Regions from separate parts of the Bradyrhizobium sp. 4 genome, predicted to be linked through region 3. Evidence: predicted binding sites of a transcription regulator. Region 3 holds the regulator's gene; each other region holds the start of a gene.
The links. Region 3 encodes LexA, which represses DNA repair genes until DNA is damaged. Its sites were predicted from a motif close to TGTTCNNNNTGTGTTCNG; they were not measured.
Positions count from the first base shown of each region.

Region 1: a site for LexA is predicted at 7,828-7,845, ahead of IVB45_RS09370 (DUF3072 domain-containing protein). Genes of this name have one in related genera too.
Region 2: a site for LexA is predicted at 4,723-4,740, ahead of IVB45_RS19410 (single-stranded DNA-binding protein). Genes of this name have one in related genera too.

Region 1 covers NZ_CP064686.1:2,046,064-2,056,069, reverse strand. The annotation lists gene IVB45_RS09405 (HAMP domain-containing protein) at 1-4,753, shown strand, start outside; gene IVB45_RS09400 (HWE histidine kinase domain-containing protein) at 4,767-6,257, shown strand; gene IVB45_RS09395 (hypothetical protein) at 6,254-6,475, opposite strand; gene IVB45_RS09390 (hypothetical protein) at 6,617-6,874, shown strand; gene IVB45_RS09385 (hypothetical protein) at 6,970-7,218, shown strand; gene IVB45_RS09380 (hypothetical protein) at 7,317-7,526, opposite strand; gene IVB45_RS09375 (hypothetical protein) at 7,545-7,766, opposite strand; gene IVB45_RS09370 (DUF3072 domain-containing protein) at 7,882-8,094, shown strand; gene IVB45_RS09365 (DUF6496 domain-containing protein) at 8,181-8,498, shown strand; gene IVB45_RS09360 (hypothetical protein) at 8,505-8,867, opposite strand; gene IVB45_RS09355 (Do family serine endopeptidase) at 9,141-10,006, opposite strand, start outside.
Region 2 covers NZ_CP064686.1:4,137,645-4,147,650, reverse strand. The annotation lists gene uvrA (excinuclease ABC subunit UvrA) at 1-2,463, opposite strand, end outside; gene IVB45_RS19420 (outer membrane protein) at 2,741-3,430, opposite strand; gene IVB45_RS19415 (outer membrane beta-barrel protein) at 3,663-4,445, opposite strand; gene IVB45_RS19410 (single-stranded DNA-binding protein) at 4,905-5,402, shown strand; gene gyrA (DNA gyrase subunit A) at 5,774-8,518, shown strand; gene IVB45_RS19400 (KUP/HAK/KT family potassium transporter) at 8,657-10,006, opposite strand, start outside.
Region 3 covers NZ_CP064686.1:4,241,323-4,251,328, forward strand. The annotation lists gene IVB45_RS19895 (EAL domain-containing protein) at 1-1,655, shown strand, start outside; gene IVB45_RS19900 (TetR/AcrR family transcriptional regulator) at 1,805-2,335, shown strand; gene IVB45_RS19905 (EamA family transporter) at 2,405-3,268, shown strand; gene IVB45_RS19910 (S41 family peptidase) at 3,343-4,680, opposite strand; gene IVB45_RS19915 (alpha-hydroxy acid oxidase) at 4,986-6,119, shown strand; gene IVB45_RS19920 (HAD family phosphatase) at 6,128-6,760, shown strand; gene IVB45_RS19925 (hypothetical protein) at 6,929-7,120, shown strand; gene glp (gephyrin-like molybdotransferase Glp) at 7,340-8,551, shown strand; gene lexA (transcriptional repressor LexA) at 8,728-9,429, shown strand; gene IVB45_RS19940 (hypothetical protein) at 9,993-10,006, shown strand, end outside.

The DNA.
Region 1 (10,006 bases), 2.2 Mb from region 3:
AAAGATCACCGTCGATGTCCGCGGCGAAATCCTGGAGCTGAAAGACACCATCAACACCATGGTGGACCAGCTCAACGCCTTTGCCGGCGAAGTCACGCGCGTCGCCCGCGAGGTCGGCACCGAAGGCAAGCTCGGCGGCCAGGCCCAGGTGCGCGGCGTCGCCGGCACCTGGAAGGATCTCACCGACAGCGTCAACTCGATGGCCTCGAACCTGACCGGCCAGGTCCGCAACATCGCCGAAGTCGCGACCGCGGTGGCCAAGGGCGATTTGTCGAAGAAGATCACCGTCAACGTGTCAGGCGAAATCCTTCAGCTGAAGGAAACGCTCAACACCATGGTCGACCAGCTCAACGCCTTCGCCGGCGAAGTCACACGCGTCGCGCGCGAGGTCGGCACCGAAGGCAAGCTCGGCGGCCAGGCCGAAGTCCCCGGCGTCGCCGGCACCTGGAAGGACCTCACCGACAGCGTCAACTCGATGGCGGGCAACCTCACCGCCCAGGTCCGCAACATCGCCGAAGTCGCGACTGCGATCGCCGGTGGCGACTTGTCGCGCAAGATCACCGTGGACGTGCGCGGCGAGATCCTTCAGCTCAAGGACACGCTGAACACGATGGTCGACCAGCTCAACCGCTTCGCGGGCGAGGTGACGCGCGTCGCGCGCGAGGTCGGCACCGAAGGCCGGCTCGGCGGTCAGGCCAACGTGCCCGGCGTCGCCGGCACCTGGAAAGACCTCACCGACAGCGTCAACTCGATGGCGGGCAACCTCACCGCCCAGGTCCGCAACATTGCCGAAGTCACCACTGCCGTGGCGCGCGGCGACCTCTCGCGCAAGATCACCGTCGACGTCCGGGGTGAGATTTTGGAGCTGAAGAACACCATCAACACCATGGTGGACCAGCTCAACGGCTTTGCCGGTGAAGTCACGCGCGTCGCCCGCGAGGTCGGCACCGAAGGCAAGCTTGGCGGCCAGGCCGAAGTGCCCGGCGTTGCCGGCACCTGGAAGGATCTCACCGACAACGTCAACTTCATGGCATCGAACCTCACCGCGCAGGTCCGCAACATCGCCGAGGTCGCAACCGCGATCGCCGGCGGCGACCTGTCGAAGAAGATCACGGTGGACGTGCGCGGCGAAATTCTGCTGCTCAAGGATACCTTGAACACCATGGTCGAGCAGCTCCGCTCCTTCGCCGCGGAAGTGACGCGCGTCGCGCGCGAGGTCGGCACCGAGGGCCGGCTCGGCGGCCAGGCCGTCGTGCCCGGCGTCGGCGGCACCTGGAAGGACCTCACCGATAACGTCAACCTGCTGGCCGCGAACCTCACCACCCAGGTCCGCAACATCGCCGAAGTCACCACCGCCGTCGCGCGCGGCGACCTGTCGCGCAAGATCACCGTCGACGTGAAGGGCGAAATTCTCGAGCTCAAGAACACCATCAACACCATGGTGGACCAGCTCAATGCGTTCGCCGGCGAAGTCACGCGCGTTGCGCGCGAGGTCGGCACCGAAGGCGAACTCGGTGGCCAGGCCCAGGTGCCCGGCGTCGCCGGCACCTGGAAGGATCTCACCGACACCGTCAACTTCATGGCGGCGAACCTGACCGAGCAGGTCCGCGGCATCGTCAAGGTGGTGACCGCGGTCGCCAATGGCGACCTCAAGCAGAACCTCACCGTGAAATCGAAGGGCGAGGTCGCGGCGCTCGCCGATACCATCAACAACATGACCGAGACGCTCGCGACGTTCGCCGACCAGGTGACGTCGGTGGCGCGCGAGGTCGGCGTCGAGGGCCGGCTCGGCGGTCAGGCCGACGTGCCCGGCGCCGCCGGCACCTGGAAGGATCTCACCGGCAACGTCAATTTGCTGGCGGCCAACCTCACCTCGCAGGTGCGCGCGATCGCGGAAGTGGCGACCGCCGTGACCAAGGGCGACCTGACGCGGTCGATCCAGGTCGACGCCCGCGGCGAGGTCGCGGAGCTGAAAGACAACATCAACACGATGATCACGAACCTCCGTCTCACGACGGACGTGAACACCGAGCAGGATTGGCTGAAGACCAATCTGGCGAAATTCACCAACATGCTTCAGGGCCAGCGCGACCTCACCACCGTCGGTCGCCTGCTGCTGACCGAATTGTCGCCGCTGGTGAACGCGCATACCGGCGTGATCTATCAGGTCGAGAACGAAGACAGTCCGCGGCTCCTGCTGCTTGCCTCCTATGCCGGCGACGGCGTCTATCCGTATCCGCGCGTGCTGCCATTAGGCGACGGCCTGATCGGCCAATGCGCGCTCGACCGGCGCCCGCGCGTGATTGCGGACATTCCGCCCGACGTGGTGCCGATCAATTCGGCATTGCTTCGCGTCGCGCCGAAGAACCTCGTGGTGCTGCCGGTGCTGTTCGAAGGCCAAGTCAAGGCGGTCATCGAGCTCGCCTCGCTGACCTCCTTCACGACCTCACAGATGACCTTCCTGGAGCAGCTCACGGACTCGATCGGCATCGTGCTCAACTCGATCGAGGCGACGATGCAGACCGAAGGCCTACTCAAGCAGTCGCAGCAGCTCGCTGGCGAGCTCCAGACCCAGCAGCGCGAATTGCAGCAGACCAACGATCAGCTCGAACAGAAGGCGCAGCAGCTCGCCGAGCGCAACGTCGAAGTCGAGCGCAAGAACCAGGAGATCGAGCAGGCCCGCCGCGCACTTGAGGAAAAGGCGACCGAGCTCGCGCTGACCTCGAAGTACAAGTCCGAGTTCCTGGCCAATATGAGCCACGAGCTGCGCACGCCGCTGAACTCGATCCTGATCCTCGGCCAGCAGCTCACCGACAATCCGGACGGCAATCTTACCGGCAAGCAGGTCGAATTCGCCCGCACCATCCACGGCGCCGGCACCGACCTGCTCAATCTCATCAGCGACATTCTCGATCTCTCCAAGATCGAATCCGGTACGGTGACGGTCGACGCCGAGGAAATCCTGACCGCGAACCTGCTCGAAACGGTCGGGCGGCCGTTCCGTCACGAGGCGGAGAACCGCAACCTTTCGTTCAAGATCGACGTCGATCCGAACCTCGCGCGCAGCCTCGTCACCGACTCCAAGCGCCTGCAGCAGGTTTTGAAGAACCTGCTCTCCAACGCCTTCAAGTTCACCGCCGAGGGCGAGGTGCGCCTCAAGGTCGCCGCCGCGGTCGGCGGCTGGGGCACGGATCATCCCGTGCTGAACTCGGCGCCGGCGGTGATCGCATTCGAAGTGTCCGACACCGGCATCGGCATTCCCCTGGAGAAGCAGAAGCTGATCTTCGAGGCGTTCCAGCAAGCGGATGCCGGCACCAGCCGCAAATATGGCGGCACCGGCCTCGGCCTCGCGATCAGCCGCGAGCTCGCAAGCCTGCTCGGCGGCGAGATCCACCTGCGCAGCTTGCCGGGCACGGGCTCGTGCTTCACGCTTTACTTGCCGCTGAAATATTCCGGACCGACGCTCGCGCCCCGCGCGACGCCTCAACAAAGCCAGCCGCCGGCGCTGCAGCCCGCGACAGCCGAACCGCAGCGCGTGATCGAGCAGCTTCCCGACGACCGGCTCAACCTCGAACCCGGCGACAGCATCCTCCTGATCGTCGAGGACGACCCGCATTACGCGCGTGTGCTGGTCGATCTCGCGCGCGACAAGGGCTTCAAGGTGCTGGTCGCCGCCCGCGGCGCGGAGGCGCTGGAGCTTGCAAAGCAGTACCAGCCGCGGGCCGTCTCCCTCGACGTATTCCTGCCTGATATGCTCGGCTGGACCGTGCTGAGCCAGCTCAAGCACAATCCGCTGACCCGCCACATCCCCGTGCAGATCATCACGCTCGACGAGGACCGCCAGCATGCGCTGGCGCGCGGCGCCTTCTCCTTCGTCAACAAGCCGACGACGACCGAGGGCGTCTCGGCCGCGCTGACGCAGATCAAGGAATATGCGCGGCCGCGGCGCAAGCGGCTGCTGATCGTCGAGGACAACGAGGCCGAGCAGCTCTCGATCCGCGAGCTCCTGCACCACGACGACATCGAGATCGTGACGACCGGCACCGGTGCCGACGCGCTCTCGATGCTGCGTGAGAACCCCTGTGATTGCGTCGTGCTCGACCTGCGCCTGCCCGACATGACCGGCTTCGAGGTGCTGGACCAGATCCGCAACGACGAGGCGCTGTCGAATGTCCCGGTCGTCGTTTTCACCGGCCGCGAGTTGTCGGCCGAGGAAGATGCGGAGCTCCACACCATGGCGCGAAGCATCGTGGTTAAGGGTGTGGAATCGCCGGAGCGCCTTCTTGACGAGACCGCGCTGTTCCTGCACCGCGTCATCACGGAGTTGCCGGTCGAGAAGCAGCGCATGCTCGAGAAGCTGAACAGTTCCGACGAAGACCTGATTGGCAAGACCGCCCTGCTCGTCGACGACGACGCCCGCAACATCTTCGCGCTGTCGAGCGTGCTGGAGCGACGCGGCATGAAGGTGCTGACGGCCACGACCGGCAACGAGGCGGTGGCCCTGGTTGAATCCAATCCGGAGATCGCCATCGTGCTGATGGACATCATGATGCCGCAGATGGATGGCTATCAAACCATCGGCGTCATTCGTGAAAATCCGACCTTCGCCCGTCTTCCGATCATTGCGTTGACGGCCAAGGCCATGAAAGGCGACCGCGAGAAATGCCTCGAGGCCGGCGCGTCCGACTACCTCGCCAAACCCGTCAACACCGATCAATTGCTGCTTGCAATCCGCATGTGGCTGCACCGCTGAGTTGGATGCCCGTATGGACCACGAAAAGGTCAACATCCTCCTCGTCGACGACCAGCCGGCCAAGCTGCTCGCCTATGAGGTGATCCTGAAGGATCTCGGCCAGAACCTCGTGATCGCCTCGTCCGGTCGCGAGGCTCTGGAGGTGCTGCTCAAGACCGAGATCGCGGTGATCCTGGTCGACGTCTGCATGCCCGAGCTCGACGGCTTCGAGCTCGCCGCGATGATCCGCGAGCACCCGCGCTTCCAGAAGACCGCGATGATCTTCATCTCGGCTATTCAAGTCAGCGACATCGACCGCCTGCGCGGCTACGAGATGGGCGCTGTCGACTACGTCCCGGTGCCGGTCGTGCCGGAGGTGCTGCGCGCCAAGGTCAAGGTGTTTGCAGAGCTCTATCGCAAGACGCGCGAACTCGAACGGCTGAACCAGGATCTCGAGGACCGCGTGCGTGCACGCACCGCCGAGCTGGAGAATTCCACCGCAAAGCTCCGCGAGAGCGAAGAGCGGCGCAGCATGGCGATCGCCGCCGGCAAGATGGGTTCGTGGGACTGGGACTGGATCACCGGCGACTGGATGTGGGACGAGGGGCAATACCGCATCTTTGGTGTTGGCCCGGAGAGCTTCGAGGTGAATCCGGCCAACGTTCAGGCGCTGTTGCATGCGGACGACGTCGATCAGTTGCGCAAGGCGATCGCCGAATTCAACAAGGGCACACGCTCCTATGAAACGGAGTTCCGCATCGTGCGGCCCGACGGCGATGTGCGCTGGTGTGTCGGCACGGCCGCCGCCACGGTTGACGAGAGCGGTCGGGTGATGCGCGTCAGCGGCGTGACGGTGGACATCACCGAACGCAAGCGCGCCGAGGAACGGCAGACTCTCCTGGCGCGGGAAGTCGATCATCGCGCCAAGAATGCGCTGGCGCTGGCGCAATCGATCGTGCGCCTCACCCGCGCCGACGAAGTCAAAGCCTATGTCAGCGCCGTAGAGGGACGCATCAATGCACTGGCGCGCGTGCATACGATCTTGTCGCTGTCGAGCTGGCAGGGCGCCGAACTCTCGAAGCTGATCGACGAGGAGCTTGCGCCCTATTCCCTCGGCGGCCAGATCAAATTGGCAGGCTCTGAAGTTCAGTTGCTGCCGGCAACCGCCCAGACGCTGGCGCTGGCCCTGCATGAGCTTTTCACCAACTCGGCGAAGTATGGCGCGCTCTCGACGCGAACGGGACGGCTCGCGATCGGCTGGCAGGTCAAGGATGAGCTGCTCACGCTGACCTGGGAGGAGTCCGGCGGCCCGCTCGTCATGACGCCGAAATCCCGCGGCTTTGGTACGCGGAGCCTGCTTGCGAGCGTCGAGTCCCAGCTCGGCGGGCAGGCGCGATTCGATTGGCGCGCCGAGGGTCTGTTGTGCCGGCTCGAGGTGCCGTTGGTCCGCAAGACTGCCGCGACGACCGCGCCCGGCAACTTCGAAGCCGCCAGCTCCGCCGAATTGCAGCGCGCGTCCGGTTAACCGGAGGCCGCACTCTTCCTGCGCTGCGTCGTTTGCGGCTCGCGCGCGACCCGTCCTTCGAGCCAGGCTTCCGTTTGGGCGAGATCGCGCAGCGCCTTGGCATAGCGGCACGCCGCGCTTCGCTCCGCGCCGCGGGGCAGCTTGCGCGCTTTGCGGAGGATGTCCGCGGCGGCGTTGCGATAAGCCAGAGAGCGATAGAGAAAGACCACCTTACCCATATCGAATGTTCCCGTGTTGCGCGGTCATTCTCGCCCAACCGGCATGAACGTCGGATGAAGCGGGCGATAACGACGATTCCTTCATGCGGGTGGAACCAGCGCGTGTCGCAGGCGTTGCTTGCGAGATCGGGATAGAGTTCCATGCGCGCGAAAAAGTCGTCGGACCTGATCTCTCCGAGCGGGCTCGTCAAACTGATGACGCACGCCATGATGGGCGCAGCCCTCGGGCTCGCTTTCAGCCTCTTGCTCGTGCTGTCCAATCCAGCCGTCGCCAATTTGCTGAGTCACGGCGGAAGCCAGGCCCTCGTGGTTTTCGCCCTCACATTGGTGACGACGTTCGCGATCGGGGCGACACTCACCGGCCTCGTATTCATCCTCGCAGAAGACAAGCAATCTTGAAGGACGCGAGATTTACCGGAACTTCTTTGTTCGGAACTCCTGCGACGAATGGCAGTTGGCTGCCTGCGTCAATTCAACTCAGGGAGTTCCCGCACATGAAGACCACCAAGCTCGCTCTTGCCGTGATGTTGGCCACCGGCCTCGCCGCCGCACCGTTCGCCGTGCAGGCCAAGTCGCACAAGGCAAAACACGGATCCTCGATGTCATCGTCGCAAACCACCACAGGCGCCAACGCCAAGTCCTCCAAGGGTGCTGATCCCTCCGGTCAGGGCGGCTCCGGTCCCGGCTCCGATCAGGGCGGCACCATGACGAACAACAAGGGCGGCATGAGCAACACCAAGTAGGTTTTGTTCGTCCAACTCGTAGAGGCCCCGCGATCGCGGGGCCTTTTTGCTTATGGTGCTCGAACAAACTTTTTCTCGGGCCGCGTTGCGCGCAGCCTTCAGCTACGATGGCTTCTCAGGATAACAGGATGAACGCCTGCAGGATCTGACTTCACCAGATGGTCGAGTCGTGCACGCTTGCGCGCGATCAAGAGCTGGGCCGCGGCGTCATCAAGCCCCTCGCGTTGCAGCTGCCGGATGGCAGAGCCCAGTTCGAGAATCTCGGCGCGCAGCTTTAGAATCCGGTACGCATCCGGGTCTTCCTCCACCGTGCGCTCCCAAAGCTCTCAGCGGCGCGCGATCACGCGCAGAGGACTACCTGATGTCTTCGCGGAACGAAGGCTCATCCTGTCGCGGACATTCGGCAGGACATCGCCGCCACCTGCAGCCTTCCATTCGCCGATCAGCAGATTGATTTTCCGGCGCAGATCCATCTGCGCCAGAGCCTTCTCTGTGCAGTCCCGATCGCGCTCGACGAGTTCGCGTACGGCCGCCTCGACATCGGCCATTTCCAGCCTCAAAGCGCTGATTTTACGTCGAATTTCATTAATTCTGTTGTCCATGACTTGTTAGAACAAAATAAGAACATATAGTCAAGTCACGATTTCAGAAGGGAGAAGCGACATGCAGGTTCAGGGTAAATACGACGCCAAGACTCTTCTCACCGCCAAGACTTTCCTCACCGAGCAGATGACGCGGGCGCAGGGCCTCCGGCTGAAACGGCTGAGCGAAGAGGCGTATCAGCCCGCGCAATATGCGCGGGATCTGTCCTCCAGCGAGGCAGCACGGCGCATTCAGGTGCTGGAAGCCGAGATCGAGCTGGCGGATTCGTTCTAGACTAAGCCGCGTATCCGGGACGTGCATGCGCGCTTTCGGAACCATGCCTGTCTCGGATTGTTTTCCCAGGCCAAGGGAGAACATGCATGGCACGCAAGGCAAAGAAGCGCCGCTACTCGCGCAGCTCCGGCAGCGACGTCGAAGGCGAGATGAAGCGCTACAAGAAAGGTACCGCGAAAAGCGGACCGGGCGGTCGAGGCGGACGCGTGAAGAGCCGCAAGCAGGCAATCGCGATCGGCCTGTCGAAAGCGCGCAAGAAGGGCAAGAAGGTCCCGAAGAAAGCCGCGAAGCGAAAGACGTCCAAGAAGACGTCAAAGAAGACATCTCGGAAAACATCCAAGAAGACTTCGAGAAAGACTTCGAAGAAGACGTCGAAGCGCAAATCCTCCAAACGGTCGCGCTGACCTCCGTCAGATCATGCTGCCCGGCATGAAGCAGCGGATCGAAACGCCGAACGCGGTCTTCACCGGCCACACCATGGTGCGGCCGGCCCGGTTCGGCTCGGTGATCACGGCTTCGTCCGGGACGTCGACCCACTCGCCGTCGAGCCGCACGCGATAATGTCCATTGTGCGAGTCCCAATCGGGATCGGCGACGGCAAACCCATCCGCATCTGAGCAGCACGGACCGAGATGGCTGCGCAGACCGTCGAACCATGGCTTGAGGGGAGAGTCCGCGTAGCGGCCGTCGTCACGGCCGAGAGCGATTCCGCCCCACAGCACGAATGGCGCCACGAGCAGCGCAGTCCTCAGCGAGAGCTTCAATCGATCCATGTCGGCACCGATCAAATACGAATTGCCGACCGGTCCAGCTCAGCGGCGGCAAGTTCGAAGTTCCACGCTTGCAATCGTCCCGGCGGCTTCATTGCCGCCGAGTCCCTACCTGACCCGGAATTGTGATGAGCGAACACGGCTTTTTCGGACGAACCGGGTCATCCTCACTGCCGTTAACGAGAATGTTATCGGCGGACATCCGGAATCCTAAAGGCGAACAGGAAAGGCGGCCCGTGGGCCGCCTTTTTGGAGTTGCGCCGATCGACGTTCGCCTTATGCGAGCGGCAACGCGACGAAACGGGTCGCCTGCGCGCTTCTGACCTGCAGCAGCACGCTACGCTTGCCGGACGATTTCGCCTGCGCCAGCTCCGAACGGACATCGCCGATATTGGCGACAGCCTTGCCGCCCACATTGAGGATGACGTCGCCGGTTTGGATACCGCGTTGCGCGGCCGGCCCTTGCGGATCGACTTCAGTGACGACGACGCCCTTCTGGCCGGCGCCCTGCACGTCGCCAGCCGGAGCCAGACTGAGCCCGAGACGCGGCGGCATGCCGGCATCCGGCTGCGACTTGCCCTCGTCGGCTCTGGCCTGCCGCTCGTTCGGCAACTCGCCGAGCGCCAGTGTCACCGTCTTGCTGTCGCCCTTGTGGACGACGTCGAGCTTCACAGACGTGCCCGGCGCCAGGGTGGCGATGGTGCGGGCGAGATCGCGGGAATCCTTGATCGCGGTGCCATTGACGGCGGTGATGACGTCGCCAGCCTCGATGCCCGCTTTCGCCGCCGGGCTGCCGTCCTGCGGATTGTCGACGATCGCGCCGCGCGCCTCCTTGAGGCCGAGGCTGTCGGCGATATCCGATGTCACCGGCTGCACCTGCACGCCGAGCCAGCCGCGAGTGACCGCGCCCTTGTCCTTCAACTGTGCGACGACGAGCTTTGCAGTCGAGGCCGGAATGTCGAAGCCGATGCCGACAGAGCCACCGGAGGGCGAGAAGATCGCGGTGTTCACGCCGATCACGTTGCCGTTCATGTCGAAGGCCGGGCCGCCGGAATTGCCCTTGTTGATCGGCGCGTCGATCTGGATGAAGTCGTCATAGGGACCGTTGCCGATGTCGCGGCCGCTGGCCGAGACGATGCCGG
Region 2 (10,006 bases), 100 kb from region 3:
GATGCTCTTGCCCTTGAACAGGACCTCGAGCGTCTCGCGGTTGTAGCGCTTGCCCTTGCAGACGTCGCAGGTGACGTAGACGTCGGGCAGAAAGTGCATTTCGATCTTGATGACGCCGTCGCCCTGGCAGGCCTCGCAGCGGCCGCCCTTGACGTTGAAGGAGAAGCGGCCGGGCTCGTAGCCGCGCGCCTTCGATTCCGGCAGGCCTGCGAACCATTCGCGGATCGGCGTGAAGGCGCCGGTATAGGTCGCGGGGTTGGAGCGTGGCGTGCGACCGATCGGCGACTGGTCGATGTCGATGATCTTGTCGATGTGCTCGAGGCCCTCGATGCGGTCGTGCGGTGCGGCGCCTTCGCTGGCATTGTTCAGCTTGCGGGCGATCGCCTTGTACAGCGTGTCGATCAGCAACGTCGACTTGCCGCCGCCGGAGACGCCGGTGACGCAGGTGAACAGGCCGAGCGGAATTTCGGCCGTGACGTTCTTGAGATTGTTGCCGCGCGCGTTGACCACCTTGATGGTGCGGCGATGGTTCGGCGGACGCCGTTCCGGCACCTCGACCTCGAGCTCGCCCGTTAGATATTTGCCGGTCAGCGAGTTGGGATTGCGCATGATTTCGGCGGGCGTGCCTTCGGCGATGATGTTGCCGCCATGCATGCCGGCGCCGGGGCCGATGTCGAGCACGTGGTCGGCGAGCAGGATGGCGTCCTCGTCGTGCTCGACCACGATCACGGTGTTGCCGAGGTCACGAAGTCTCTTGAGGGTATCGAGCAGGCGCGCGTTGTCGCGCTGGTGCAGGCCGATCGAGGGCTCGTCCAGCACATAGAGCACGCCGGTCAGCCCCGAGCCGATCTGCGAGGCCAGGCGGATGCGCTGGCTCTCGCCGCCGGACAGCGTGCCGGAGGAGCGGGAGAGCGTGAGATAGTTGAGGCCGACGTCGAGCAGGAAGGTGAGGCGCTCGCGGATCTCCTTGAGGATGCGGCCGGCGATCTCGTTCTGCTGGGTGTTCAGCGCCTCCGGCACGGTCTCGAACCACGCGCCGGCGCCCTTCACCGACATCTCGGAGATGTCGCCGATATGCTTGCCGCCGATCTTGACGCAGAGCGCCTCGGGCTTGAGCCGAAAGCCGTGGCACGCCTCGCAGGGCACGTCGTGGAAATACTTCGCCAGCTCCTCGCGCGCCCACTCGCTCTCGGTCTCGCGATAGCGGCGGTTGATGTTGGTGACGACGCCTTCGAACGGCTTCTTGGTGTCGTAGGAGCGGACGCCGTCCTCATAGGAGAACTTGATCTCGTCCTCGCCGGAGCCATGCAGGATCGCGTTCTGCGTCTTCTTGGGCAGATCCTTCCATTTGGTGGTCAGCGTGAACTTGTAGTGCTTGCCGAGCGCAGTCAGCGTCTGAATGTAATAGGGCGACGAGGATTTGGCCCAGGGCGCGATCGCGCCCTTGCCGATGGCGAGCTCCTTGTCGGGAATGACGAGGTCTTCGTCGACATGCTGCTCGACACCGAGGCCGCCGCAGGCGGGGCAGGCGCCATAGGGATTGTTGAACGAGAACAGGCGCGGCTCGATCTCTGGGATGGTGAAGCCGGAGACCGGACAGGCGAATTTTTCCGAGAACAGCATGCGCTCGGGGCCGCTCTTGTCGTGGATCTTTGCGGTCTTCTTTTTCTCCTCCGCGGGTGCTGCTGTAGCCGGCGCGTCCGCGAATTCGATGACGGCGAGGCCCTCGGCGAGCTTCAGCGCGGTCTCGAAGCTTTCGGCGAGGCGCTGGCCGATGTCGGCGCGCACCACGATGCGGTCGACCACGACGTCGATGTCGTGCGGGAATTTCTTGTCGAGCACAGGCGCTTCCGCGAGCTCATGGAAGGCGCCGTCGATCTTGACGCGCTGAAAGCCCTTCTTGAGCCATTCGGCGAGCTCTTTGCGGTACTCGCCCTTGCGGCCACGCACGACCGGCGCGAGCAGATAGAGGCGCGAGCCCTCGGGCAACGCCAGCACGCGGTCGACCATCTGCGAGACGGTCTGGCTCTCGATCGGCAGGCCGGTGGCGGGCGAATAGGGAACGCCGACGCGCGCCCACAGCAGGCGCATGTAGTCGTAGATTTCGGTCACCGTGCCGACGGTGGAGCGCGGGTTCTTCGACGTCGTCTTCTGCTCGATCGAGATCGCCGGGGACAGGCCGTCGATCTGGTCGACATCAGGCTTCTGCATCATCTCCAGGAACTGGCGGGCATAGGCCGACAGCGATTCGACGTAGCGGCGCTGGCCCTCGGCGTAGATGGTGTCGAAGGCGAGCGAGGATTTGCCGGAGCCTGACAGCCCCGTGAACACCACCAGCTTGTCGCGGGGAATCTCGACGTCGACGTTCTTGAGGTTGTGCTCGCGCGCGCCACGGATCGTTATTGCGCGCAGGTTTGATCCCGCGTTCTGTTGTTGGCGCTTCGCCTTGATCACTTCATCCATCCTGGTGGTCCTCAGGGAATCCAAAAGCGCGCGATCGCGCCAACTGAATAGGCGCGCTTCGCCCGGAACCGGGATCGGCGCCGATGGGTATGTGAGCGAACGTAGGAAGAACGGGGACGGATTTCCAGTGGCGTTTGCGAATCGTCAACCGATTGTTGGCACGCTGGCGGCATCTGGCAGGAGCAGGGCGGGTGGAACTGCGCAGTAACGTGCCCGGCAAACAAAAAGGCCGGCGCGAGGCCGGCCTTTCGTAACACGATGGCGTCGATAGCGAAGATCAGTACTTCGCGACGATCGGGCCCCCGAAGTGATAGTTCACGCCGACCTGCACGGTGTGAAACTCGAGCGTGCCGGTGGGCAGGGCGCCCGAGAAGTAGGTCTCGCCGCCGAGGCTGCGAAAGAGGTACTCGCCCTTGACCGACCACTGCGGAGCGAAGAACGCTTCGACGCCCGCACCGACGGTCCAGCCGGAGTGCCACTTGCTGTCGGAAACGGTCACGCCGAGCGCGCTGATGCTGAGCTTGTTGTCGATCCAGGCGTAACCACCGGTGCCGTAGAACAGGACGTTGTTGACGGCGTAGCCGATGCGGCCGCGCACGGTGCCCATCGCATCGGTCTTCGAGCTGAGGGTGGTGCTGACGAGGCCGAAGCCGGGGACGGCAACGGGGCCGGTGACCGACGCGCTGACGTCAGCCCAGGCACCATCGGCCTCGATGCCGAACACGACATTGCCGGTCTGCCAGTTGTAGCCGGCGGTACCGCCGACGAAGCCGCCCTTCATCTTCGGGTCGGTCGAGGAATTTTCCCAGGCGCCGCCACCGACAACACCGAGGTAGAAGCCGGTCCAGTTGTAGACCGAAGCCATGGCCACCGGAGCCTTGGTGTAGGGGCGCGCCGCGAGATCAGCGGCCGAAGCCGGGGCAGCGAGAGCGAACAAACAGGCCGAAGCCAACAAAACCTTTTTCATTTTCAACTAATCCCAGTCCCAGTTTCTGATTGTGCCTTCCACGATAAGGAAGGGCATCGGACTCACTTGCCCAACTGAGGCCGTACTTACACCATTGAAGCCGCAAGTTGTGTCACTGGAAAGCCACAGCGGCCTGAAAATGGTGCAATTACTGACCTTTGGTTCCCCCATGGGAACAGGAACGAAAAAGGCCGGCGCGAGGCCGGCCTTGCTTTGATGGATGTCAGTTCGATCAGTACCTCGCGATCACCGGACCGCCCCAGCGATAGTTCAGGCGGACGAGGCCCATGTCGACGTCCTGCCGAATCCGGTCGCTGCCGAAGACCCCACCCGGGGGCGTTGTGAAGCCGATCGTGCGATCGCCAAGGAAGATGTGGTCGTACTCAAAGCCCAACGACCAGTTCGGGGCGAAGCCGAACTCCAGACCGGCCCCGACCGTACCACCCCAGCGAGTCTCCCGCGCCGAAGCCAGGAGCGCGCCCGCGCCGGGCGTACCTGTAGCAGCGTAGATGTCGTACTTGTCGCCGACGACGGCGGCGCCGCCCTTCACGTAGAACAGCACGTTGTTCCAGGCGTAACCGACCTGACCGGTGATGAGGCCGAAAGCGTCGATGCGGGAACGGTTGCGATCACCCGTCACCAAAGCGGTACCCGGGAAGAGGGTGCTCACATTGTCGCCCCGGAAGTCGGCCCAGTTGCCTTGGCCTTCGAGACCGAACACCCAATTGGCGGACTGCCAGCGATAGCCGATCTGGCCACCGAGGGTGCCCGCCGTCGCATTGTGACAGCCTTCGCCGACCAAAACGCCGGTCGCGGGCGTGACGAAGTCCCAGCACGTGTGGCTTGAGCCACCGCCGCCGTTGATGCCGATATAGAAGCCGCTCCAATCGTAGATGGTGGCAATCGCCGGCGCGGGGCCCTTGGTGTAGGGACGCGCGGCCATATCCGCCGCGCTCGCGGGAGCCGACAGGCCCATCGCCACTGCACCGATTGCAGCAATCAGAAGCTTATTCATTGCCAGTCTCCCCAGGTTCATCCACTTCTTTCTTCCCCGAAGCGGCTGATCAGGCGCGAGGGCCCTTATGAACTAAGTGCGAGGAAACCGTAGCTCTACGGGGCGGCAAAGTCCGTCTCCGAAATGCAACAAGAGCGGGGCACTGCGAGTACTCATAACTTATTGAATGTTAAGTTCTTTCCCTCGTTTTCGGGAATCTACAAAGGTTCCACTCGCTGCGCGCATTCCAGCACTACATTGGCCGATTGACGCCACACATCGATGCGGTCGTTTCGCCAAGAACAAATCTGGAACGAACAGGAGGTCGATGCTATATATGGGGATAACCGGAGGGGCGACGGACTGATCGTCGTCCGCAAGCGTTCGGCGAGCGTATAGGGTCGCCTCAACAGGCACGGCGGAACGCGGGGAGCGGACCGGCCTTCTTGAATTCAGTGGCATTCGGAGCGGAGAGCGGAGATGGCGGGAAGCGTCAACAAGGTCATTCTGGTTGGAAATCTCGGCAAGGATCCTGAAATCCGCCGCACCCAGGACGGGCGGCCGATCGCCAATCTGAGCGTCGCCACCTCGGAGACGTGGCGCGACAAGGCCACCGGCGAGCGCAAGGAAAAGACCGAGTGGCACCGCGTCGTGATCTTCAATGAAGGGCTCTGCAAGGTCGCCGAACAGTATCTGAAGAAGGGCGCCAAGATTTACGTCGAGGGTGCGCTCCAGACCCGCAAATGGACCGACCAGAGCGGCGTCGAGAAGTACTCGACCGAAGTCGTGCTGCAGGGCTTCAACTCGACCCTGACGATGCTGGACGGTCGTAGCGGCGGTGGGGGAGGCGGCAGCTTCGGCGACGAGCCGGGCGGCGATTTCGGCTCCTCCGGTCCGGTCAGCAGCGCACCGCGCCGTCCCGTTGCCGCTGGCGGCGGTGGCCGCAACAGCGACATGGACGACGATATCCCGTTCTGAGCGATCCCGCTCTGAGAACGCGGGGTCCCAATGCGACGCGCCGGCCGGATGGGCGGCGCTTCTCATCTCGTGTCAGAAAATCCCACTAATCGGCAGGACGGGCTCGGGATTTCCGGGCCCGCTTCATGTTTCGGGTGAGCTCGGATTGCGGCTTGGCAAGCGCGCTGACGGGGCAAGCTCGCCGCGCGATTTTCGACGCGTGATCGGCGATTTTGCAAGGTCGATACGGGGGCTGTCCAAGACACCGATCGCAAGGGCTTAAGTTGTTGGAAAAATAGGCGGAAAAAGCGCTTCCCAGATCGCCGCGAGGGTGGTTATCAGAGGCTCGATGCGCTATATGATTCCCAGATAAAACCTCACCGGATTTCCCCTTGGCTGACGACGACGACAAGCCCGGCGACCAGCCGGCGCAACCCTCGGATATTCGCCCCGTCTCCATCTTCGAGGAGATGAAGAAGTCCTATCTCGACTACGCCATGAGCGTGATCGTGGCGCGGGCGCTGCCTGACGCCCGCGACGGTCTGAAGCCGGTGCATCGCCGCATCCTGTACTCGATGAACGAGCAGGGGCACACGCCGGACAAGAAGTACGTCAAGTCCGCCCGCGTGGTCGGTGACGTCATCGGTAAATATCATCCGCATGGCGACCAGTCGATCTACGACGCCATGGTCCGGATGGCGCAGGACTTCTCCATGCGCGTGCCGCTGATCGACGGCCAAGGCAATTTCGGATCGGTCGACGGCGATCCCCCGGCTGCCTATCGTTATACCGAAGCCCGATTGACGAAGGTGGCGCTGGCTCTGCTGGCCGACATCGACAAGGACACGGTCGACTTCCAGCCGAACTACGACAACAACGAGACCGAACCGTCGGTCTTGCCGGCCAAGTTCCCCAACCTGCTCGTCAATGGCGCCGGCGGCATCGCGGTCGGCATGGCGACCAACATCCCGCCGCACAATCTGGGCGAGGTCATCGACGCCTGCGTCGCGCTGATCGACAACCCTGCGCTCACCATCGACGAGCTCATCAACATCGTGCCGGGACCGGATTTCCCGACCGGCGGCGTCATCCTCGGACGGCAAGGCATCCGCGCCGCCTATCACCTCGGCCGCGGCTCGGTCATGATGCGCGGCAAGGTCGCGATCGAGACCATCCGCAAGGAGCGCGAGGCGATCATCATCACCGAGATTCCCTACCAGGTGAACAAGGCGACGATGGTCGAGCGCATCGCCGAGCTGGTCAAGGAAAAGAAGATCGAGGGCATCGGCGACTTGCGCGATGAATCCGATCGCGACGGCTACCGCGTCGTCATCGAATTGAAGCGCGACGCCGTGCCGGATGTGGTGCTGAATCAGCTCTACAGGTTCACGCCGCTGCAGACGAGCTTCGGCGTCAACATGGTGGCGCTCGACAGCGGCCGTCCGCGGATCATGCATCTGAAGGACCTGCTGGCGATCTTCGTCGACTTCCGCGAGCGGGTCGTCACGCGGCGCACCAAGTTCCTGCTGGCCAAGGCCCGTGATCGCGCCCATATCCTGGTCGGTCTCGCCATCGCGGTCGCCAATATCGACGAGATGATCCGCGTCATCCGGACCTCGCCCGACCCGACGACCGCGCGCGACACCCTGATGTCGCGCGACTGGCCCGCCCGGGACGTCGAGGACATGCTGACGCTGATCGACGATCCGCGCCACCGCATCAGCGAGAACGGCACGATCCGGCTGTCGATGGAGCAGGCGAGGGCCATTCTCGATTTGCGCCTGCAACGCCTCACCGCACTCGGCCGCGACGAAATCCGCGAGGAGCTCGACAAGCTCGCCGGCGAGATCGCCGACTATCTCGACATCCTGCGCTCGCGCGACCGCGTGCTTGAAATCATCAAGTCCGAACTCGCCGAAGTGAAGGCCGAGTTCGCCACCCCGCGCCGCACCGTCATCATCGAGCAGGAAGGCGAGGTCGAGGACGAGGACCTGATCCAGCGCGAGGACATGGTCGTCACCGTCTCTCACGCCGGCTACGTCAAGCGCGTGCCGCTGTCGACCTATCGGGCCCAGCGCCGCGGCGGCAAGGGCCGGGCCGGCATGCAGACCCGCGACGAGGATTTTGTCAGCCGGCTATTCGTGGCGTCCACGCATACTCCGATGCTGTTCTTCTCCTCGCGAGGCCAGGTCTACAAGATCAAGGTCTGGCGCCTGCCGATGGCCGCGCCGAATGCGCGCGGCAAGGCGCTGATCAACATCCTGCCGCTAGAGCAGGGCGAGCGCATCACCACCATCATGCCGCTGCCGGAGGACGAGTCCACCTGGGGCAATCTCGACGTGATGTTCGCCACGACAGGCGGCAACGTCCGGCGCAACAAGCTGTCCGACTTCGTCGATGTCCGCCGCTCCGGCATCATCGCGATGAAGCTCGACGACAACGAAGCTATCGTCGACGTGCAGATATGCACCGAGCACGACGACGTGCTTTTGACCGGCGCCGGCGGCCAGTGCATCCGCTTCCCCGTCACCGACGTGCGCGTGTTCACCGGGCGCACCTCGATGGGCGTGCGCGGCATTGCGCTTGCCGAGGGCGACAAGGTGATCTCGCTGGCGATCCTGCGCCACGTCGAGACGACGTCCGACGAGCGCTCGGCGTATTTGAAGATGCGTCGTGCGGTCGCCGGCGAAGCTGCGGCCGAGGAGCCGGCGGCGGACGCCGAGGCCGAAGAGACCTCCGGCAGCTTCCAGCTCGCCCAGGAGCGCTACATCGAGATGTCGGCGGCCGAGCAGGTCGTGCTGACCGTCTCCGTCAACGGCTATGGCAAGCGGACCTCGTCCTACGAGTACCGCACCACGGGCCGCGGCGGCAAAGGCATCGTGGCCATGAGCGTCAACAACCGCAACGGCAATCTGGTGGCCTCCTTCCCGGTGGAAGACGCTGATCAAATCATGCTGGTCACCGACAAGGGCCAGCTGATCCGTTGCCCGGTCGAAGGCATCCGCGTCGCCGGCCGCTCGACCCAGGGCGTGATCGTGTTCGACACCGCCGAGGACGAGCACGTCGTCTCGGTCGAGCACATCACGGAAGAGGCCGAGAGCGGGAATGGTGCGAACGGAGACGCAAACGGGGAGTGATGCGTCACCCCCGTAGCCCGGATGGAGCACAAGCGAAATCCGGGTTTCTTGCGCCGCGCAGAGAGTCCCGGATTGCGCCTCCGCCTTCGCTCTCAGAGCTACGGCGGACAAGTCGCTCCATCCGGGCTACGAATTGCGCTAAATCTCCAGCTCCGTGCCGAACTCCACCACCTGCTTGGTCGGCACGCCGAAGAACGCGGCTGAGCGTTCGGCGTTGCGCTGCAGAAAGGCGAACATGGTTTCGCGCCAGACCCACATGCCCGGCACGTCCTCGCGCGGGATGATGGTCTCGCGGCCGACGTAATAGGTGATGTCGGAGAGGTCGATGCCGGGCAGCTTGCCGTGGCGGCAGGCCAGGGTCAGTCCTTCGTAGATCGTCGGGTTCTGCATGAAGCCGTAATGCAGGATGACGCGGGTAATGCCGGGAATGATCTCGATCACCTCGGTGCGGTCTTCGTCGGCGATGTGAGGAAGCTCCTCGATCAGCACGGTGACCAGGACGATGCGCTCGTGCAGCACGTGGTTGTGCTTGACGAACTGGGTCAGCGCCAGCGGCACGCCGCGCGGCGCCGACGCCAGGAATACGGCGGTGCCGGGGAGTCTGGCGCTGCACTTGTTGACTGCGGTCTCGATCAGATCCTCCTCGGGCTGGCGCAGCTTCGCGCGTGCCGCTTCGACGAGCTTCACGCCGCTGCGCCAGGTCAGCATCAGGAAGGCGACGAAGGCCGCGAGCATCAATGGAAACCAGCCGCCCTCGAACAGCTTGATCGAATTGGCCGAGAAGAAGATTACGTCGATTGCGAAGAAGAAGCCGTTCACGGCCACCACGAGCCATGGCGAATAGCCCCACTGGATCGCGACCAGGGCAGCGAGCAGCGTGGTGATCGCCATCAACAGCGACACCGCGATGCCGTAGGCGCCGGCCAGCGCCTCCGAGCTGCCGAAGCTCAGCACGGCGCCGAGCGTTGCGGCGGCGAGCAGCCAGTTCACCAACGGCACGTAGATCTGGCCGATCGCTGCGCTCGTGGTGTGACGGATCTGCATGCGCGGCAGGAAGCCGAGCTGGATCGACTGCTGCGTCAGCGAGAACACGCCCGAGATGATGGCCTGCGAGGCGATCACGGTCGCGACCGCCGAGAACGCGACCAGCGGATAGTGCAGGGCGTCGGGGCAGAGCTGGAAGAACGGATTTTCGATCATGGTGGGGTCGGTGATCAGCAGCGCGGCCTGGCCGAAATAGTTCAGCACCAGCGCGGGCAGGCAGATCGCGAACCAGGCCAGGCGGATCGGCAGGCGGCCGAAATGCCCCATGTCGGCATACATGGCTTCGCCGCCGGTCACCGCGAGGAAGGCGGCCCCCAGGATCGCGAAGGAGACATGAAAATCCTGGTGGATCAGGAAGTCGAACGCATAGAGCGGGCTCAGCGCCGCCAGCACCGCCGGCGCCTTGACGATGCCGTGGATGCCGAGCGCTGCCAGCACGAAGAA
Region 3 (10,006 bases):
TGTTCGACGCCTCGCAGCAGCTCGTGATCTGCAATCAGCGCTACATCGAGATGTACGGGCTGTCGGCCGAAATCGTGAGACCCGGCTGCAGCTTCCACGACATCATTGCGCACCGCAAAGCCACCGGCTCGTTCACCGGCGATGTGGACCAATATGTCGCACGGGTTCTGCGCGACGTCCACGTGCGCAATTCCATGGTGGTCGAGACCTCCGACGGTCGCTCGATCCAGATCGTCAACGAACCGCTCACGGACGGCGGCTGGGTGGCGACGCATGAGGACATCACGGAGCGCCGGCGTATCGAGGAGCGCATCACCCATCTCGCTCATTACGACGCGCTGACCGACCTGCCCAACCGTACCATGTTCCACGAGCATTTGCGTCAGGAACTCGATCTCGTCGCCGGCGGCGAACAACTCGCGGTGCACTACATCGACATCGACGAGTTCAAGGGCGTCAACGACGCGCTCGGGCATCTCGTCGGCGACGAGCTCCTGAAGTCGGTCGCGCAGAGCCTCCAACGCTGTGCGGGGCGGGCGGACTTCGTGGCGCGCCTCGGCGGCGACGAATTTGCCATCGTCCAGAGCGCGGTGACATCGCTGGATCAGGTCAACGAACTCGTCGCGCGGGTGTTTGAGGCCATCCGCGCGCCGTTCGACTGCATGGGACATCATCTTGCCACTGACGCCAGCATCGGCATCGCGCTGGCGCCGCAACATGGAACGGCGCTGGACCAGATCCTGAAGAACGCGGATATGGCGATGTACGCCGCCAAAGCCGCAGGGCGCCGCACCTACCGCTTTTTCGAGCCGGAGATGGACGCCAAGATCCACGAGCGGCGGCAGCTCGAGATCGACCTGCGCCACGCCATCGCCCAAGGCGGGCGCGAAGGCGGCCTCGAGGTGTATTACCAGCCCTGCCTCAGCCTGAAGGACGACCGCATCACCGGCTGCGAGGCGCTGGTGCGCTGGCGCCATCCCGAGCGCGGCATGGTCTCGCCGGCCGAGTTCATTCCGATCGCCGAGGACACCGGCCTGATCAACGAGATCGGCGAATGGGTGCTGGCGACCGCCTGCCGGGACGCGGCGAACTGGCCTGACGACATCCGCCTCGCCGTCAACGTCTCGCCGGTGCAGTTCAAGAGCGGCACGCTGGCGCTGAAGATCATGGCGGCGCTTGCCGCCTCCAATTTGGCGGCGAGCCGGCTCGAGCTCGAAATCACCGAGGCGGTGCTGATCCGCGACGACGACACGGCGCTTGCAATCCTGCATCAACTCCGCGCCATCGGCGTCCGCATCGCGCTGGACGATTTCGGCACCGGCTACTCCTCGCTGAGCTATCTGCACCGCTTCCCGTTCGACAAGATCAAGATCGACCGCTGCTTCGTCAACGATATCGCCGGCCCCGACGGCTCCGCCAGCATCGTGCAGGCGGTCGTCAATCTCGCCGCCGCCCGCCGCATGACCACCACGGCCGAGGGCGTCGAGACCGAGGAGCAGCAGCGTCTGCTGCGTGCACTCGGCTGCTCCGAGATGCAGGGCTATCTGTTCAGCGCCGCAAAACCCGCCGACAAGGTGCTGGAGCTGTTCGCAGTTCATCGCAGTCGTCTCGCCCAGCGCGGCGGCAACGAAGGCCGCCGCCGCGAGGCGGGCTAGAAACATCGACGTACAGCCAAACGGCGCGAGCGACCGCTTGAATTGAAGACCGTTTGGTCTATATATCGGCAATGCGCCGCCAAAACCCAGTGCCCTCGCCCCGTGGCCGTCCCCGAAGTTTCGACACGGACGCCGCTGTCGAACGCGCGATGGGGGTGTTCTGGTCACGCGGCTATCACGCCACGGCGCTACCGGACCTGCTTCGTGCGACGCAGCTCTCGCGTGGCAGCCTTTACGCCGCTTTCGGAGACAAGCACTCGCTGTTCCTGCGTGCGCTTGATCGCTACGTCGCCGAGGCCCTGACACGGATGGACGTCGAATTCGACAAAGAGCCGGTCGATGGACTGCGGGCCTACCTCGCCGGCTATGTCCACCGAACGAGCGGGGCCAATGGTCGGCGCGGATGCCTGCTGGTGGCCACAGCCATGGAACTGGCTGGCCGTGACGCTGAAGTCGATCGCCGCATCGCGAGCTTTTTCAAAGCCATGGAGGCCAGGGTGGCTGGTGCCCTGTCCCGTGCTAAGGCGGCGGGCAAATTGGCCGATGGCGTCGAGCCCTCCAGTGCCGCCAAAATTCTCCTCTGTTTCGTCGAGGGGCTGCGCGTGGTCGGCAAAACGGCACCGACGCGGATCACGTCGCAAGCCACCGTTGACGCGCTTCTCAACCGTTTCATCAGGTAGACACGTTTGGACGCCCCTGCTGCTGGCACGCCAATATATGGACTGATCGGTCTTTAAAGAAAGAATGCCATGTCCGCCATCCAGATCGTCTGCGCTGTGGCCGTCCCCCTGCTCTGGGGTTATCAGTTCGTGGCCATCAAAGTCGGCGTTACGGAATTCCCGCCTCTGTTCTTCCTCGCGCTGCGCTTCCTGGCCATCGCAATGCTGCTCGTTCCGCTCGTCAAACGTCCCACGCGTCCACAGTTCGGCCCGATCGCGGCTATTTCGCTTTTCCTCGGTGGGCTGAACTTCGGGCTGTTCTATGTTGGCCTTGGGCTCGGCTCGGGAAGCATGTCGGCCGTCGCCTATCAACTCGCCACGCCCTTCACCGTACTGTTGGCGTGGCCACTGCTCGCGGAGAAGCCGTCTCTCACCACGTCCGCCGGAGTGGCGCTTGCATTCGTCGGCGTGGTCGTGTTGGCAGCAGGGCCCGGCCTCTCCGCAAACGCGCTTCCACTGCTGCTCGTGGTCGGGGCGGCCTTCGCTTTCGCGGTGTCCAACGTGTTGACGAAGCGCTACGGCCCTTTTGATCCCCTGATGTTGATGGGATGGTCCTCGCTGCTCACCGTGCCGCAGGTCATGTTGATGTCGCTGCTCCTTGAACATGGACAACTCGCGAGCCTCGTCACGGCAGATGGACGTGGTTGGCTGGCGCTCGCCTACACGATTTTCATCGGAGGAATTGTTGGGTTTGGCCTATGGTTTTGGCTGATCGGGCGTTGCTCGATGGGTCGCGTCGCACCTTTCGGTCTGCTGCTTCCGGTGTTCGCCTTGATGTCGAGTGTGTTGTTCCTGGGCGAACACATGACTTCAAAATTGATGATCGGCGGGCTGCTCGCGATCTCCGGCGTCGCCTTGACACAGTTGAGACCGAGCGCCTTGAACCCCAGCTGAGACGCGTCCAAGACGAATTCGCCCGGGAGCGGCCATCCACTCCCGGGCGATCGATGTCTGGAACTGGCGAGAGCCTAGTTCGGCACCGCAGCCTTCGGCCCGGGCTTGGCAGCGACCGCATTCGCGGTTTGGCCGTGCAGGAAGTCGTAGGCCGTATGCAGGGCCTTGTCGTCTTTCGCCTCCGGCGGGACATAGGACTGCGATCCGGTCTGCTCGGTGCCATCGGCCGCCTGGAGATGGCCGCGCATCTGGGACTCCGCCATGGTGTCCATCCGGCCCTTCAGCTCGGGCGGCACGTCCTGGAGGATCTCGATGTCGGGCGCGATGCCCTGGGCCTGGATCGAGCGGCCCGAGGGCGTGTAGTAGCGCGCCGTGGTCAGCGCCAGCGCGCCGTTGCCCGCGCCGAGCGGGATGATGGTCTGCACCGAGCCCTTGCCGAACGAGCGCGTGCCGATGATGGTCGCGCGCTTGTGATCGTGCAATGCGCCGGCCACGATCTCGGAGGCCGAAGCCGAGCCGCCGTTGACCAGAACCACCAGCGGTTTGCCCTTGGTGAGGTCGCCGCCATGCGCGGTGAAGCGCTGGGTCTCCTCGGCGTTGCGGCCGCGGGTCGAGACGACTTCGCCACGCTGCAGGAACGCGCTCGACACCGACACGGCCTGGTCGAGCAGTCCGCCCGGATTGTTGCGCAGGTCCATCACGTAGCCGACCAGCTTCTCCGGCGGAACGTCCTTCGAGATCGATGCAATCGCCTTCTTCAGGCCGTCGGTGGTCTGCTCGTTGAACGAGGTGACGCGGATATAGCCGATATCGCCGTTCTCGACGTGGAAGCGCACGGGGCGCACATGGATGATCTCGCGCTTGATCGCGACGTCGAGCGGGGCGTCGGCTCCCTTGCGCACGATCGTGAGCTTGGTCTGGGTCTCGACCGGCCCCTTCATCTTGTTGACGGCCTGCTCGAGCGTCATGCCCTGCACGGCATCGCCGTCGATCTTGCTGATGAGGTCGCCCGACATGATGCCGGCCTTGGACGCCGGCGTGTCGTCGATCGGCGAGACGACCTTGACCAGCCCCTCCTCCATCGTGACCTCGATGCCGAGCCCGCCGAACTCGCCGGAGGTGGTCTCCTGCATCTCGGTCCAGGCCTTGTCGTTCATGTAGCGCGAGTGCGGATCGAGCGAGGTCACCATGCCGGTGATCGCACCTTCGATCAGCTTGGCATTGTCAGGCTTCTCGACATAGCTCGCCTTCACCCGCTCGAACACTTCGCCGAACAGATTGAGCTTGGAATAGGCGTCATCCGCGCTCGCTGCCGCCCGTGCCGCCCATACGCCGCCGTGCGGACTGGCTACCAGAAGGGTCAGACACGCTCCGGTGAGCGCGCCCAGTGGAAACAGCAGGGTTTTCCGCATGGATAGGCTGGCCTTTTTGCTTCGCGGTTCGGTGGGGCTGGAGAGCCGCCATGCAAATGGCGATCCAGCCTGCTTCTCACAATACCATTCTGGTTTCTTCAAGGCCGGGATGCCACGCCGGCGGGTACACCGTGAAAATCCCTTCGTCCGGACCTAAACTTTCGGCAACGTTGCAGGACCGGTTCGTGCGCAGCGGGGGTCGGACGGCCGGCCCACGCCTCGCAGCCATGCCATTTTAGGATGGTTTTGGCGCCCCGGACGGGTTAGGCGATGAGGGAAGGCTTCAAATTCTCGGGAGGATAACAATGAACGAAGCACCCCGCATCCAACCGGACAGGAACGTCGAGCTCGGCGCCAGCACCGAGCCGTTCCAGAATCTGCATGAATTCATCCGGAAAGCGCGTTCCAACCTCAACCAGAATGCCTGGGATTATATCGTCGGCGCGGCCGAGACCGAGACTACGATGCGTCGCAACCGCATGGCGCTGGACGAGATCGCCTTCCGCCCGCGCGTGCTGCGCGATGTCCGCAAGGTCACCGGCTCGGTCGAGCAGTTCGGCCGCAAGATGCGCCTGCCGGTGGTGCTCGCCCCCGTCGGCGCGCTCGAGATCTTCGATCCGGATGGCGCCGCGAGCGTGGCACGCGCCTGCGGCACTTTCGGTGCGGCGCACATGCTCAGTTCAGTGTCCGAGCCCGGCCTCGAGAAGACCGCCGAAGGTGCGCCCGACGCGCTGCGGCTCTACCAGCTCTATGTGCGCGGCGACGACGCCTTCGTCGCCGACGTCGTCAGCCGGGCTGAGAAGAACGCCTATGCCGCCTTCTGCCTGACCGTCGATACCGCTCATTACAGCCGTCGCGAACGTGACATCGCCAAGCGCTACGTTCGCGAGAGTCGCCTGCGCGCCACCGGCGGCGATTACCAGAAAGGTCTGGAGTGGCGGACCGTGAAGATGATCAAGGACAAGTTCAAGATCCCGCTGATCCTCAAGGGCATCGCGACGGCAGAGGACGCGCTGATCGCGATCGATCACGGCGTCGAATGGATCTACGTCTCCAACCATGGCGGCCGTCAGCTCGATCACGGTCGCGGCGCCATGCACGTGCTGCCCGAGATCGTTGACGCCGTGAACGGCCGCGCAAAGATCATGGTCGATGGCGGTGTCTGTCGCGGCACCGACATCGTCAAGGCGATCGCAGCCGGCGCCGACCTCGTCGGCATCGGCCGGCTGCAATGCTGGGCGCTGGCGGCGGCCGGCGAAGCCGGCGTGGCGCGCATGCTGGAGCTGCTCGAGGACGAAGTGCTGCGCTGCCTCGGCCTCTTGGGTGCGACCTCGTTCGCCGAGGTCAACAAATCCTGCCTGCACCACGCGACCGCAACCAACGCGCCGAGCGTGTTCAGCGCGTTTCCACTGTTCGACCACGAGCCATATCGATACTGAGTGAAAGGATGCAGGTGACATCGCTCTCTCCCGGCAGCGCGGATGCGCTTCTGTTCGATCTCGGCCGCGTGGTGCTCGATATCGATTTCTCCAAGGCGATCGCCTGCTGGGCGGGACACGCCGGCTGCAAGCCCGAATCCATCGTCGCGCGCTATGTGCGCGACAGCGAAGCCTATCGGTTGCACGAGATGGGCAAGATCAGCGATGAGGACTATTTCGCCTCATTGCGAGCGTCGCTCGGAATCGGCATTTCGGACGCGCAGTTCCTGGAAGGCTGGAACGCGATCTTCGCCGGCGAAATGCCTGACATCGCCGAGCTGCTGCCGCGGGCAGCGAAGCAGATGCCGCTGTACGCTTTCTCCAACACCAACCGGCCACACGTGGACCATTTCTCAAGGGAATATGCCGACCTCCTCGGCCATTTCCGCGAGCTGTATTTGTCGTCCAGCATCGGCCTGCGCAAACCGGATGCCGAGGCCTTCGACCACGTCGTCGCGGCGATCGGCGTGCCCGCCGGGCGTATCGTGTTCTTCGACGATCTTGCTGAAAACATCGAGGGAGCGCGGGCGCGCGGCTTGACGGCCGTGCATGTGACCTCGCCGCGTGATGTGGGGAACGCATTGAAAGCATTGGGCATCTGACGACGATCTGCCGCCGCGAGACCCCCGGAGATGCGGCCCAACGCGACTAATTTTGAAGAAGTTTAGGAACCCGATCACTTTGTGCATTTTTATACAGAGTTCCCGGAACGGAATACCGTCTTCCGGACTCTAGAGTCCGTTGGGACTTCTACAGACGGATGCATCATCGTGTTGGGCAAAACCTACCTCACCAAGCAGGCCTCTCTTCTTCTTGAATTCGCCAGGACAACTTCAGATTCGGATCTTTCCGCCAAGCTTGTGAGCAAGGCCGCCGACCTGAAATCCCAGGCCGATCCGCTGCCCGACAAGGATCAGGGACCCAAGGCGCCCGACGTAACTCACGGGCAGCCAGGGAGCTGATCGATGCAGGCCGGGGCGCTCGTCGTTCTCGTCTTGCCATGACCATTGTCCTGCCGATCTGGCACGTTCTTCGGATCGTGCCGCAACGCGCTTGATCCTGCCTTCCGGAACAATGCGGTGGGATGACTGCACCCGCTCGGCTGTTTTGCCTCTGCGCCCGCGCTCGGCTAGAAGACGTGCGGAACATTCGCCCGAACGTGCCGAGCAGGAGTTTTCGCCGTGGCCTTGATGCCAGTTTCCGACGCGCTTGCCGCGGTGCTGGCGGGTGCAGAGCCGCTGCCGGAAGAAATGATCTCCCTCGACCAGGCCTACCATCGCGTGCTCGCGCGTGACGTCGCGGCGCGGCGCACGCAGCCGCCGCAGGCGATGTCGGCGATGGACGGCTACGCGGTGCGAGCGGCCGATGCCGCGACGATCGATTCGGAGCTCACCATCATCGGCGAAGTCGCGGCGGGCCGACCGTTCGCGGGGATGGTCGGCGCCGGCGAGGCCGTGCGGATCTTCACCGGCGGCGTCGTTCCCGGTGGCGCGGACGCCGTCGTGATCCAGGAGGACACCGTCGCCGCCGGCAAGCGTATCACGATCAAGGAAGCCGCGATCGCCGGTCGGCACATTCGCCCCGCCGGCGTCGATTTCCGCGAGGACGACGTGCTCCTGCGCAAGGGAAGCCGTCTCACCGAGCGCGACCTCGCGCTCGCCGCCGGGATGAATCATCCGCACCTTGCCGTTTGCGGGCGTCCGAAGGTCGCGATTCTCGCCACCGGCGACGAACTGGTGATGCCGGGCAGCACGCCCGGCCACGGCCAGATCGTCTATTCCAACGGCTACGCCCTGCACGCGCTCGCCCGCAGCGAAGGCGCCGAGACCATCGACCTCGGTATTTCCGCCGACACGCTGGAGGCCACCACCGCCGGCATCCGCCGCGCCCGTGAGAGCGGCGCCGACATCCTGATCACGACCGGAGGCGCATCGGTCGGCGACCACGATCTGGTCCAGCAGGCACTGCGGGACGAAGGCATCGCGATGGCGTTCTGGAAGATCGCGATGCGGCCAGGCAAGCCGATGATGCACGGGCGGCTCGGCGCAATGGGCGTGATCGGTCTGCCGGGCAATCCCGTGTCGTCCTACGTGTGCGCTTTCCTGTTCATGGTGCCGCTGATTCGTGCCCTGTCGGGCCGTTCAGTGATTCACCATCGCCGTGAGCGCGCCGTGCTCGGCCGCGACGTCAGCGCCAACGACCAGCGCGAGGACTATCTGCGCGCGCATCTGGAGGAGCGCGACGATGGCACACGCGTCGTTCTTCCCGTCAATCATCAGGACTCTTCGCTGCTTGCGAATCTCGCTGCAGCGCAGGCACTTCTCGTGCGCGCACCGTTCGCGCCGAAGGCCGAAGCCGGCACGGCTTGCGAAGTGTTGCGGCTCCCTGTCTGAGCGCCCCGGCAATGCGCGTTCCGCCAACTTTGCTCTGTTCACGGTAAATTAAGCAGTTGCGGAACATGTATCGAACATATAGTGTCCGTTCATGATTTGTTTCGAGCATGTAGCGGCATATTGCCGAATTCAGCGTCTCGGAATCGGACGACATCAACCGGGGGACTTTGGTCGAGATGTTAACGCGCAAACAATACGAGCTTCTGCGGTTCATCAGTGAACGTCTGAAGGAAAGCGGCGTACCGCCCTCCTTCGACGAGATGAAGGATGCGCTCGACCTGCGCTCGAAGTCGGGCATCCATCGCCTGATCACGGCGCTCGAGGAGCGTGGCTTTATCCGACGCCTGCCCAACCGCGCCCGTGCGATTGAAGTCATCAAGCTGCCGGAGCTCCAGGCAGCCGCAGGCAGCCGCCGCGGCTTCACGCCGAGCGTCATCGAGGGCAATCTCGGCAAGGTGCGCGCGAGCTCCAGCCTGCCCGCGGACGAGGGCGAACGTCCCGTCGCGGTGCCGGTGATGGGTCGCATCGCGGCCGGCACGCCGATCGAGGCGTTGCAGACCCGCAGCCATACTATCAGCGTACCGCCTGACATGCTCGGCTCGGGCGAGCATTACGCGCTCGAAGTGCGCGGTGATTCCATGGTCGAGGCCGGCATCCTCGACGGCGACATGGCGTTGATTCAGCGCAACGAGAGCGCCGATACCGGCGACATCGTGGTGGCGCTGATCGACGACGAGGAAGCCACGCTGAAGCGCTTCCGCCGGCGCGGCGCCTCGATCGCGCTCGAGCCCGCCAACGCGGCCTATGAGGTCCGTATCCTGCCGCCTAACCGGGTGAAGATTCAGGGCAAGCTGATCGGGCTTTACCGGAAGTACTGATACCGGGCGTCCTTGATACCGGGCGTCCTTGATACCGGGCGTCCTTGATACCGGGCGTCCTTGATACCTGGCGTCCTTGATACCGGGGAGTACTTCATACTGGAGGTGCTTGGCGCCTCGCGCGCTTCCGATCGGTATCGCCGGTCAGAGATTGGAGCGGATCATCTTCCGCTCCGGCTGGATAGTCTTTCTGGTTCTGCACAGACTATCCGGCCCCTCCTCCGGCGCTGGCTCCTCGCGATGCCCACGAAGCAGCACCGCTGCGCGGCTCAAGTGTTCGAGGAAATGGCGGCCAGCGATCGTCCGCAACGTGCGGAATGCGATCGAGCAACCGTTGCAGCCAAGTCGGCAATATCCGGGCTGGCAACATTCGGACACGCGCCTCCCGAATGCATCGTAGCAGGCTTTGTTCCTATTGAATGCGGGAAAGATAATGTGATCGCGGCTTGCGGAACGCAGCCGCAGATTTGCCCACAACCAAGCAGAGCGTTCGTGCTTCCACTCTGATAGAGGCCTGCGCCTCGAAGAGACGCGGGTTGCTATCCCAGCATGAGGAGCACCCGATGTGTGACTACAG